Regions from separate parts of the Ramlibacter sp. G4-7 genome, predicted to be linked through region 2. Evidence: predicted binding sites of a transcription regulator. Region 2 holds the regulator's gene; each other region holds the start of a gene.
What was found. Region 2 encodes sigma-54, which starts transcription at its own class of promoters, with help from an activator protein. Its sites were predicted from a motif close to TGGCANGNAANCTGCTTT; they were not measured.
Positions count from the first base shown of each region.

Region 1 (3,271 bases), on a different contig from region 2:
GCCTACGACCGCTTTTGCGCCAGCGGCAAGCTGGCCCACCTGTTCCTCGTGCCCAACCCGCCGCACAACGCCAGGGGCGACTTCGGGCTGGCCCCGGACGGCACCGCCTTGAACCAGGCCGAGGAGCGCCACACCTATTCCACCGTCGCCCTGCTGCGCCGGACGCTGTTCGACGGCCTGCCCGCCGGCAACCCGCAGGGCCAGATCGTGAAACTGGCCCCCTTGCTGCGCGCCGCCATGGACCGCGGCCAGGTCAGCGCCGAGCTCTACCAGGGCCCGTGGACGGACGTGGGCACGCCCGAGCGGCTCGCGCAACTCAACGCCTGATTCCGGGACAATGAATCCATGAACACCACCGTGCCCACCTCGGTCTACGCCCAGCGCCGCGCCCGCATGGCCGCGCAGCTCGGCGCCAACGGCATCGCCGTGCTTCCCACGGCGCTGGAACGCCAGCGCAACCGCGACTCCGACTTCCTGTTCCGGCACGACAGCTACTTCTACTACCTCACCGGCTTCACCGAGCCCAACGCCTGGCTGGTGGTCACGGGCGAGGGCACGAGCACGCTCTTCTGCCAGCCCAAGGACCTGGAGCGCGAGATCTGGGACGGCTACCGCCTCGGCCCCGAAGCGGCCGTCGGCGCGCTGGGCGTCGACGCCGCCCTCTCCATCGCGGAGCTGGACCAGCAGCTGCCGCGCCTGCTGGAAAATCGCGAGACGGTGTGGTTCCCCTTTGCCACCCACCAGGGGCTGGAGCAGCGCGTCGCCGGCTGGCTGAACCAGGTCCGCGCGCGCGTGCGCTACGGCGCCCTGTGCCCCGAGCAGCAGCGCGACCTGTGCGCCGTCCTCGACGAGATGCGGCTGGTGAAGGACGCGCACGAGCAGGACACCATGCGGCGCGCGGCCGCCATCAGCGCCCGCGCCCACGTGCGTGCCATGCAGGCCAGCGCCCGCATGCTGCGCGAAGGCAAGGACGTGCGCGAGTACCACCTCGACGCGGAGCTGATGCACGAGTTCCGCATGGGCGGCTCGCAGTACCCGGCCTACAGCTCGATCGTCGCCTCGGGCCCGAACGCCTGCGTACTGCACTACCGCGCCGACGTCGCCCCCGTGCGCGCCGGCGAGCTGGTGCTCATCGACGCCGGCTGCGAGCTCGATGGCTATGCCAGCGACATCACCCGCACCTTCCCGGCCGACGGAAAGTTCAGCGGCCCGCAGCGCACGCTGTACGACCTCGTGCTGGCCTCGCAGGAAGCGGCGGCGGCCGTGACGAAGCCGGGCGCCCGCTTCACCGACCCGCACGAGGCGGCGGTGAAGGTGCTGGCGCAAGGCATGCTGGACGTGAAGCTGCTGGACGCGGACAAGGTGGGCACCCTGGACGACGTGATCGAGAAGCGCGCCTATTTCCCCTTCTACATGCACCGCACCGGCCACTGGCTGGGCATGGACGTCCACGACTGCGGCAGCTATGTGGAGCCGGGCGAACGGGGCCAGGTGAGCGAGCGGAAGGACCCGCTGTCGGGCGAGACGATCAAGAACCGCCCCAGCCGCATCCTGCGCCCCGGCATGGTCCTGACCATCGAGCCGGGGATCTACGTCCGCCCGGGCGAGGGGGTGCCGGAGCACTTCCACAACATCGGCATCCGCATCGAGGACGACGCCATCGTCACGGCCGCGGGTTGCGAGCTCATCACCCGCGGCGTGCCGGTCAAGGCCGAGGAGATCGAGGCCCTGATGAAGGCGTGAATGGTTACCAAAGTGACAGGAATTGTCGCAAGGCGTACGATACGCGTGACGTAGTTCACGCGATGACGCGCCCGGGGCGTGGCACGCGAATTGCCAGATTTGTCGAAGTTGGAGGATCTGTCATGCGAAGCCGCCGCCGCGCCCAAGCGGGTTTCACCGTCGTGGAACTCATCATCACGACCTGCATCGTCGCGATCCTGGCCTCGATCTCGGTCACGCAGATGCGCGACTACACGCGCCGGGCCCGCATGTCGGAAGCGGTCATCGCGGGCAGCCAGTGCAAGAACGCCGTGCAGGAGAACTACCCCGTCCTCGACACGGCGCCCGGCGCCGGCCGCTGGGGCTGCGAAGGCAGTGGCGCGACCAAGTACGCGGGCACCGTGCAGACCTCGCGCGACGGCGTCATCCGCATCACCATCCAGAACATGGACCCGGTGGTCAACGGCCGGCACGTGTTCCTGGTCCCGGCCAAGGTCAACGGCTCCGCGCTCGTCGCCCCGGACGACCTGGGCAACCCGGTGCGCAACTGGATCTGCGGGTCCGACTGGTCGCCCGTGCTCAACGCGCTGCCGGCCAACTGCCGTACCGACGCGACGACGTGGGCGTCCGCCGACTATCTCTGATCGACGCCGGCGTGTGAGCCCCTGCGGCTCACACGAGGTTACGCAGCTCGCGCAGGGCGACCGATAGCATCGCCAAGTCGCCGCCGGGCGAATCCTTCAGTTCGGCCAGCAGCCGCTGCGCCCGCTCCAGTGCCTGCCGGTTGCCCTGCTCCCACCGGTCCAGGACCTGGGCCGCATCGCCCGTCTCGTGCCGCACCGCTTCCTGCGCGATGGAGCGCTGCAGGTCCACCAGGTCGTCCGCCAGCGCCAGCTTGGCCAGCCCCTGCCAGTAGTTGTCGGCGGGCAGCTGCTCGATCTGCTGGCGCATGCGCTCCAGCCCGAGCCGCTGGCCCACGCCGCCATGCACCTGCGCCGTCAGGGCCGCAGGACGCTTGCTCGTCTCGGCGATCTCCGCGATGTCCAGCGCCGAGAACAGGCGCTCGGAGGCATCGACCTGCGCGGCGAGATCCTTCGGCACGCCGGCTTGCGCCCAGCGCTGCGCGCGCTCCGACAACGGCCCCGTCGCGCCCTCGCTGCGCAGCGCCTGCACCACCGGCGCGAAGCGCCCCACCTGCTGCTCGGTGGGCTCGAACAGCCGCCGCGAGCGCAGGAACCAGGTCGTCGCACGGGTGACCAGCCCGCGCAGCGCGATCACCATCTCCGCCTGCACCTCGTCGGGCACCAGGTTGTCCAGGGCCTCGATCTGCTGCCACAGCGGCACCAGCCCGAACACCTCGCGGCTGGCCAGGTAGGCGCGCACGACCTGCGGCGGGGTACCTCCCGTGATCTCGCCCAGGCGATGCACGAACGTCGGCCCGACGCGGTTCACCATGCTGTTGAGGACATGCGTGGCGATGATCTCGCGGCGCAGCGGGTGGCGCGGGATGTAGGCGGCGAACTTTTCCTTCAGCTGCGTCGGGAAGTAG
Region 1 covers NZ_JBYNTT010000003.1:220,166-223,436, reverse strand. The annotation lists gene murU (N-acetylmuramate alpha-1-phosphate uridylyltransferase MurU) at 1-327, shown strand, start outside; gene AC3EGR_RS05960 (aminopeptidase P N-terminal domain-containing protein) at 346-1,743, shown strand; gene AC3EGR_RS05955 (pilin) at 1,866-2,366, shown strand; gene AC3EGR_RS05950 (NAD-glutamate dehydrogenase) at 2,395-3,271, opposite strand, start outside.
Region 1: the regulator sigma-54 is predicted to act here: its motif matches at 1,823-1,840, upstream of AC3EGR_RS05955 (pilin).

Region 2 (3,271 bases):
GCGCTGATGGGAGATGCGGAAACGGTGCACGCGCCGCCGGCCACGGAGACCGAGAGCCGGCTGGAAGCGCGCCACCTGCAGAAGTCCTACAGCGGCCGCAAGGTCGTGCAGGACGTGTCCGTGTCGGTCGCCAAGGGCGAGGTCGTGGGCCTGCTGGGGCCCAACGGCGCGGGCAAGACGACGTCCTTCTACATGATCGTCGGCCTGGTGCGCGCCGACGGCGGCGAGATCGCCATCGACGGCCGGGCCGTGGAGCACATGCCCATCCACCGGCGTTCGCGCCTGGGCCTGTCCTACCTGCCGCAGGAAGCGTCCATCTTCCGCAAGCTCAACGTGCAGGACAACGTGCGCGCCGTGCTGGAGTTGCAGCGCGATGCGCAGGGCCAGGCCCTGTCGCGCGAGGAGATCGAAAAGCGCCTCACGCGCCTGCTGCAGGACCTGCGGGTGGACCACCTGCGCGATTCGCCGGCCGTGGCCCTGTCGGGCGGCGAGCGGCGGCGCGTGGAGATCGCGCGGGCGCTGGCCACGCAGCCGCGCTTCATCCTGCTGGACGAGCCTTTCGCCGGCATCGACCCGATTGCGGTCATCGAGATCCAGCGCATCATCGGCTTCCTCAAGTCGCGCGGCATCGGCGTGCTGATCACCGACCACAACGTGCGCGAGACGCTGGGCATCTGCGACCACGCCTACATCATCAGCGAGGGCCGGGTGCTGGCGCAGGGCACGCCGGCGGACATCGTCAACAACGCAGACGTGCGCCGGGTCTACCTCGGCGAGCACTTCCGGATGTGAGGCAGGAAGCAATTCCGCTGTCCGTATGAAGCAGGGACTTTCGCTGCGCGTCTCGCAGCACCTCGCGTTGACGCCCCAGCTGCAGCAGTCGATCCGGCTGTTGCAGCTGTCCACGCTGGAGCTGAGCCAGGAGATCCAGCAGATGCTGGACGACAACCCCTTCCTGGAAGTGCAGGTGGAGGAGGGGCCCGAGGAGTTCGGCCCCGCTGCTTCCGACGCGCGCGCCAACGACGACGGCGACGCCGAGTCGGCCTACGAAGGCAGCGCCGTGGGCGCGGAGACCAGCGCTGCGTCGGCACCCGCCGAGGCGGACGCGCCCGAGTACGGCGAGGACAACGCCCCCAACTGGGAGGGCGACGGCACCACCGAGACGGTGCCCGACGACGGCGAGTGGGGCGGCGAAGCCCAGGCCGCGCGCCGCAACAACACGGGCGAGGACGACGAGGTCGACGCGACGGAGCTGGCGCGCGGCAACGAGTCGCTGCAGTCCTGGCTGCACCGGCAGGCGCTCGCCCTGCGCCAGTCCGAGGTCGACCGCGTGGCGCTGCGCTACCTGATCGAGTCGCTCAACGACGACGGCTACCTCGAGGACACGCTGGAGGAAATCGCCGCCAGCCTGGCGCCGGACGACCTGGAGCAGCACGAGGAGCTGGTGCACCGCTTCACGGTGGCGCTGCACCTGCTGCAGAACCTGGATCCGCCCGGCGTGGGCGCGCGCAACCTGGCCGAGTGCCTGATGCTGCAGCTGCGGGTGCTGCAGGACGCGCGGCCCGCCGACGAGGTGTGCCCCATCGCGATCAAGGTGTGCCAGCAGCCGATCGACCTGCTCGCCAAGCGCGACGTGAAGCGCCTGGCGCAGCTGTGCGGCGGCACCGACGCGCAGGTGAAGTCGGCCATCGCCATGATCACCCGGCTGGAGCCCAAACCGGGCCGCCGCTTCATCGACGTCGAACGCAACATCGTCATCCCGGACGTGATCGTCACCCAGGTCGGGCGCGGCGCGCGCGCCAATTTCCGCGTGCAGCTCAATCCGGACGTGATGCCGCGCCTGCGCGTGCACGACGTCTACGCCGGCGCGCTCAAGGCCCACCGCGGCGAAGGCCACCAGGCGCTGCAGCAGCGGCTGCAGGAGGCGCGCTGGTTCATCAAGAACATCCAGCAGCGCTTCGACACCATCCTGCGCGTGTCCGGCGCCATCGTCGAGCGGCAGCGCAATTTCTTCATCCACGGCGAGCTGGCGATGCGGCCGCTGGTGCTGCGGGAGATCGCGGACGAACTCGGCCTGCACGAGTCGACCATCTCGCGCGTCACCACCGCCAAGTACATGGCCACGCCCTACGGCACCTTCGAGCTGAAGTACTTCTTCGGCTCCGCGCTCGGCACCGAGACGGGCGGCAACGCCTCGAGCACCGCCGTGCGCGCGCTGATCAAGCAGTTCGTCGCGGCCGAGAGCAACAAGAAGCCGCTGTCGGACAGCCAGATCTCCGAGATGCTCCGGGAGCAGGGCATCGAGTGCGCGCGCCGGACCGTTGCGAAATACCGTGAAGCGCTGCGGATCGCGCCAGCCAACCTGCGGAAGGAATTGTGAAAGACCTGAGACTGTTCCTGCCCTGCGCCGGCGGGGTGGAAATGTATTTGCGCGACGAGGTCGCGCGCATCTGCGGCGAGGGCGGCCGCGACCTGCGCACGGCCCGCGGCGGCGTGCAGTTGCTGGCGACCTGGACCGAGGTGATGAAGCTCAACCTGCACAGCCGCCTGGCGCAGCGTGTGCTGGTCGAACTCGCGCACCAGCCTTACCGGGGCGAGCAGGAGCTCTACGAGGTGGCCAGCGCCGTCGCGTGGGAAGAGTGGTTCACGGCGCGCGACAGCTTCAAGATCGAACTCACCTCGCACCAGAGCCCGCTGAAAAGCCTCAACTTCGCCGCGCTGCGCATCAAGGACGCCGTCGCCGACCGCTTCCGCGCGCACGGCGGCGTGCGCCCCGACGTCGACACGCACCGGCCGGTGGCGCGCATCTTCGCGCACCTGGCGGCCGAGGACGTCACGCTCTACATCGACACCTCGGGCGAGCCGCTGTTCAAGCGCGGCTGGCGCGAGGACAAGGGCGAGGCGCCGCTGAAGGAAACGCTGGCCGCGGCGATGATCGCGGCCAGCGGCTGGGACGCGACCGTGCCGCTGTACGACCCTTGCTGCGGCAGCGGCACCATCGCCATCGAAGCGGCCCAGGTCGCCTGCAACATCGCGCCCGGCCTGCTGCGCCGCTTCGGCTTCGAGCGGCTGAAGCCGCACGCGGCAAGCGACTGGCAGGCGCTGAAGGCCGAGGCCCTTGCGGCGCGGCGCGCGCCGACGGCGCCGGTGTTCGGCAGCGACGTGGCCTTCCGCATGGTCGACTTCGCGCAGCGCAACGCCGAACGCGCCGGCGTCGCGCACGCGGTGCAGCTGCGCGGCGGCGACGCCCTGCAGCGCATGCCGCCGAGCG
Region 2 covers NZ_JBYNTT010000031.1:99-3,369, forward strand. The annotation lists gene lptB (LPS export ABC transporter ATP-binding protein) at 7-792, shown strand; gene AC3EGR_RS24870 (RNA polymerase factor sigma-54) at 818-2,380, shown strand; gene AC3EGR_RS24875 (THUMP domain-containing class I SAM-dependent RNA methyltransferase) at 2,377-3,271, shown strand, end outside.

Region 3 (3,271 bases), on a different contig from region 2:
CCTGCGCCTCGGCGGGGCTGCCCATCTCGACGAAGCCGAAGCCCTTCGAGCGGCCGGTGTCACGTTCCATCATGACCTTGGCACTGGTGACCTGGCCGAACTGGCTGAACGCCTGCTCGAGGTCGCTGTCGCGGAAAGAATAGGGGAGGTTCCCCACGTAGAGTTTGTTGCCCATTCAGGGACTCCTGGAAAAAACGCAAAAGCGATGGAGTCCGCAAGACGCAATCAAAACCACGCGAGACAAAGACAAACACCGCATACCTGCAAACCCCTGAGAGATTCGCCCAAGCATTATGCACCGGGTGGCGCGTGTCGTGCCTCCGGACTAGCCCTGAGGTGTCGCCGCCGGGCCAGTTGATGGTCCGGCGCCACGGTTCCTACCAGTTCGCCTCGCGCTCCGGCGTCGCCCCGATGCGGTGGATCGCCAGGTCGGCCCCCGCGAATTCTTCCTCTGCAGACAGCCGCAACCCCATCGCCGCCTTGATCAGGCCATAGACCGCGAAGCCGCACGTGAGCGCCCAGGCCACGCCCATCGCGCTGCCGATGACCTGCGCGAAGAAGCTCACGCCGCCCAGTCCACCCAGCGCCTTGTTGCCGAAGATGCCCGCGGCGATGCCGCCCCACAGGCCGCACAGGCCGTGCAAGGGCCACACCCCCAGCACGTCGTCGACCTTCCAGCGGTTCTGGGTCAGCGTGAACATCACCACGAAGATGACGCCGGCACAGGCACCGACGGCGAGTGCCCCGACCGGATGCACCAGGTCGCTGCCCGCGCACACCGCCACTAGCCCGGCGAGCGGGCCGTTGTGGACGAACCCCGGGTCGTTGCGGCCCAGCAGTACCGCGGCGAGGGTGCCGCCCACCATCGCCATCAGCGAGTTCACCGCCACCAGGCCCGAGACCTTGTCGATGGACTGCGCGCTCATGACGTTGAAGCCGAACCAGCCCACCGTGAGCACCCAGGCGCCCAGGGCCAGGAACGGGATGTTGGAAGGCGGGTGGGCCGAGATCGCGCCGTCCTTGCGGTAGCGGTTGCTGCGCGCGCCCAGCAGGATCACCGCCGGCAGGGCCAGCCAGCCACCGACGGCATGGACCACGATGGAGCCGGCGAAGTCGTGGAACTCCGCGCCCGTGAGCGCGTGGATCCAGGCCTGCACGCCGAAGCGCTGGTTCCAGGCCACGCCTTCGAACAGCGGGTAGACCACGCCCACGATGACGGCGGTGGCCAGCAGCTGCGGCCCGAAGCGTGCGCGCTCGGCGATGCCGCCGGAAATGATGGCCGGGATGGCCGCCGCGAAGGTCAGCAGGAAGAAGAACCTCACCAGCTCGTAGCCGCTCCTGGCCACCAGCTGGTCGGCCCCGACGAGGAAGCTGGTGCCGTAGGCCACGCCGTAGCCGACCAGGAAGTACGCGACGGTCGAGACGGAGAAGTCCACCAGGATCTTCACCAGCGCATTCACCTGGTTCTTCTTGCGCACGGTGCCCAGCTCGAGGAAGGCGAAACCGGAGTGCATGGCCAGCACGAGGATGGCGCCCAGCAGGATGAACAGGACGTCGGCGCCCTGTTTGAGTGCTTCCGTGGAATTCATGGGGATGGAAATGCTTTGTTGTGGTGCGTTCCGGGGCCGATTCAGGCGCCCGCACCAAAAGGAAGCAATAACCACGCCACGAGGGTGCGTCGCAGAGGCCGGTAGAATCCAGCCCGTCATTGGGGAGTAGCCTCCCTCCGATTCGCGAGAGGGGCTGGCGTCAACAGACTTGGGATGCGCACGCATCCCATGGCGCCGGCGATCTTCGGACTTGGCGAGACCTTTGACCGCGCAGCCTCCCATCCAGGCCGGAGGAGCAGCGCGGTCAAACGCGTCTTCGTTTTCCGGCCGGAGTTCCCATGCAGGCCTTTCTCGTCTCCACCGGCATCGTCGCGCTCGCGGAAATGGGCGACAAGACGCAGCTGCTGTCGCTCGTCTTGGCCGCGCGCTTTCGCCGTCCCTGGCCCATCGTGCTGGGCATCTTCGTGGCCACCCTCGTCAACCACGGGCTCGCGGGCGCCGTGGGCAGCTGGGTCACGAGCGTGCTGGGTCCGGACCTGTTGCGCTGGATCCTGGGCGCCTCCTTCATCGCCATGGCGATCTGGATGCTCATCCCCGACAAGCTCGACGAGGACGAGGCGGGCGCCGGTCCGCGCCATGGCGTCTTCCTCACCACCCTCGTCGCCTTCTTCCTGGCGGAGATGGGCGACAAGACCCAGGTGGCCACCATCATGCTGGCCGCGCAGTTCGACGCCTGGGCCCCCGTGGTGGCGGGCACCACGCTGGGCATGATGCTCGCCAATGCGCCGGTGGTCTGGTTCGGCGACGCGATCACGCGCAAGGTGCCGATCAAGCTGGTGCACACGATCGGCGCGCTGGTGTTCCTGGTGCTGGGGGTGGTGGCGCTGTGGCCGAAATGAAAAGCATGTCATGCCGGGCCTGACCCGGCAGCCAGGAGGCGGCCGATCGGCGCCCCCAGGGATCGCGGGTCGAGCCCGCAAGGACATGCCATATACTTCCGCCAGCGCCGATTTGCCTCGATTGCGGGCGCTCAATAAATGCCGCTAAAGACAGGCCGGACCCGGCCCGCTTCAGCGGTCCGGGTTTTTCCTTTTCGATGACGCTGATCGCCACGCCACGGTTCATGAGCTTCGACGCGCCGCTTGCCCTGCAAAGCGGTGCCTCGATCCGTGGCTATTCGCTTGCCTACGAGACCTACGGAACGCTCAACGCGGACCGCAGCAACGCCGTCCTGATCTGCCATGCGCTCAACGCCTCGCACCACGTGGCGGGCGTCTACCCGGGCCAGGACCGGTCCGAAGGCTGGTGGGACACCATGATCGGCCCCGGCAAGCCGGTGGACACCGACCGCTTCTTCGTGATCGGCGTGAACAACCTGGGGTCCTGTTTCGGCTCCACCGGCCCGATGCACGTGAACCCGGACACCGGCCGCGTCTACGGCGCCGACTTCCCCGTGGTGACCGTGGAAGACTGGGTCGACGCGCAGGCCCGCCTGCTCGATCGCCTGGGCATCACCCAGCTCGCGGCCGTCATGGGCGGCAGCCTGGGCGGCATGCAGGCGCTGTCGTGGACGCTGCAGTACCCGCAGCGCGTGCGCCACGCCGTGGTAGTGGCGAGCGCGCCCAACCTCAACGCCGAGAACATAGCCTTCAACGAAGTGGCGCGCCGCGCCATCGTGACGGACCCGGATTTCCACGGCGGCCATTTCTACGAGCACGACG
Region 3 covers NZ_JBYNTT010000003.1:193,229-196,499, forward strand. The annotation lists partial or broken gene rbp (RNA-binding regulator) at 1-175, opposite strand, end outside; gene AC3EGR_RS05850 (ammonium transporter) at 378-1,589, opposite strand; yybP-ykoY riboswitch at 1,699-1,887, shown strand; gene AC3EGR_RS05855 (TMEM165/GDT1 family protein) at 1,889-2,449, shown strand; gene metX (homoserine O-succinyltransferase MetX) at 2,647-3,271, shown strand, end outside.
Region 3: the regulator sigma-54 is predicted to act here: its motif matches at 1,651-1,668, upstream of AC3EGR_RS05850 (ammonium transporter).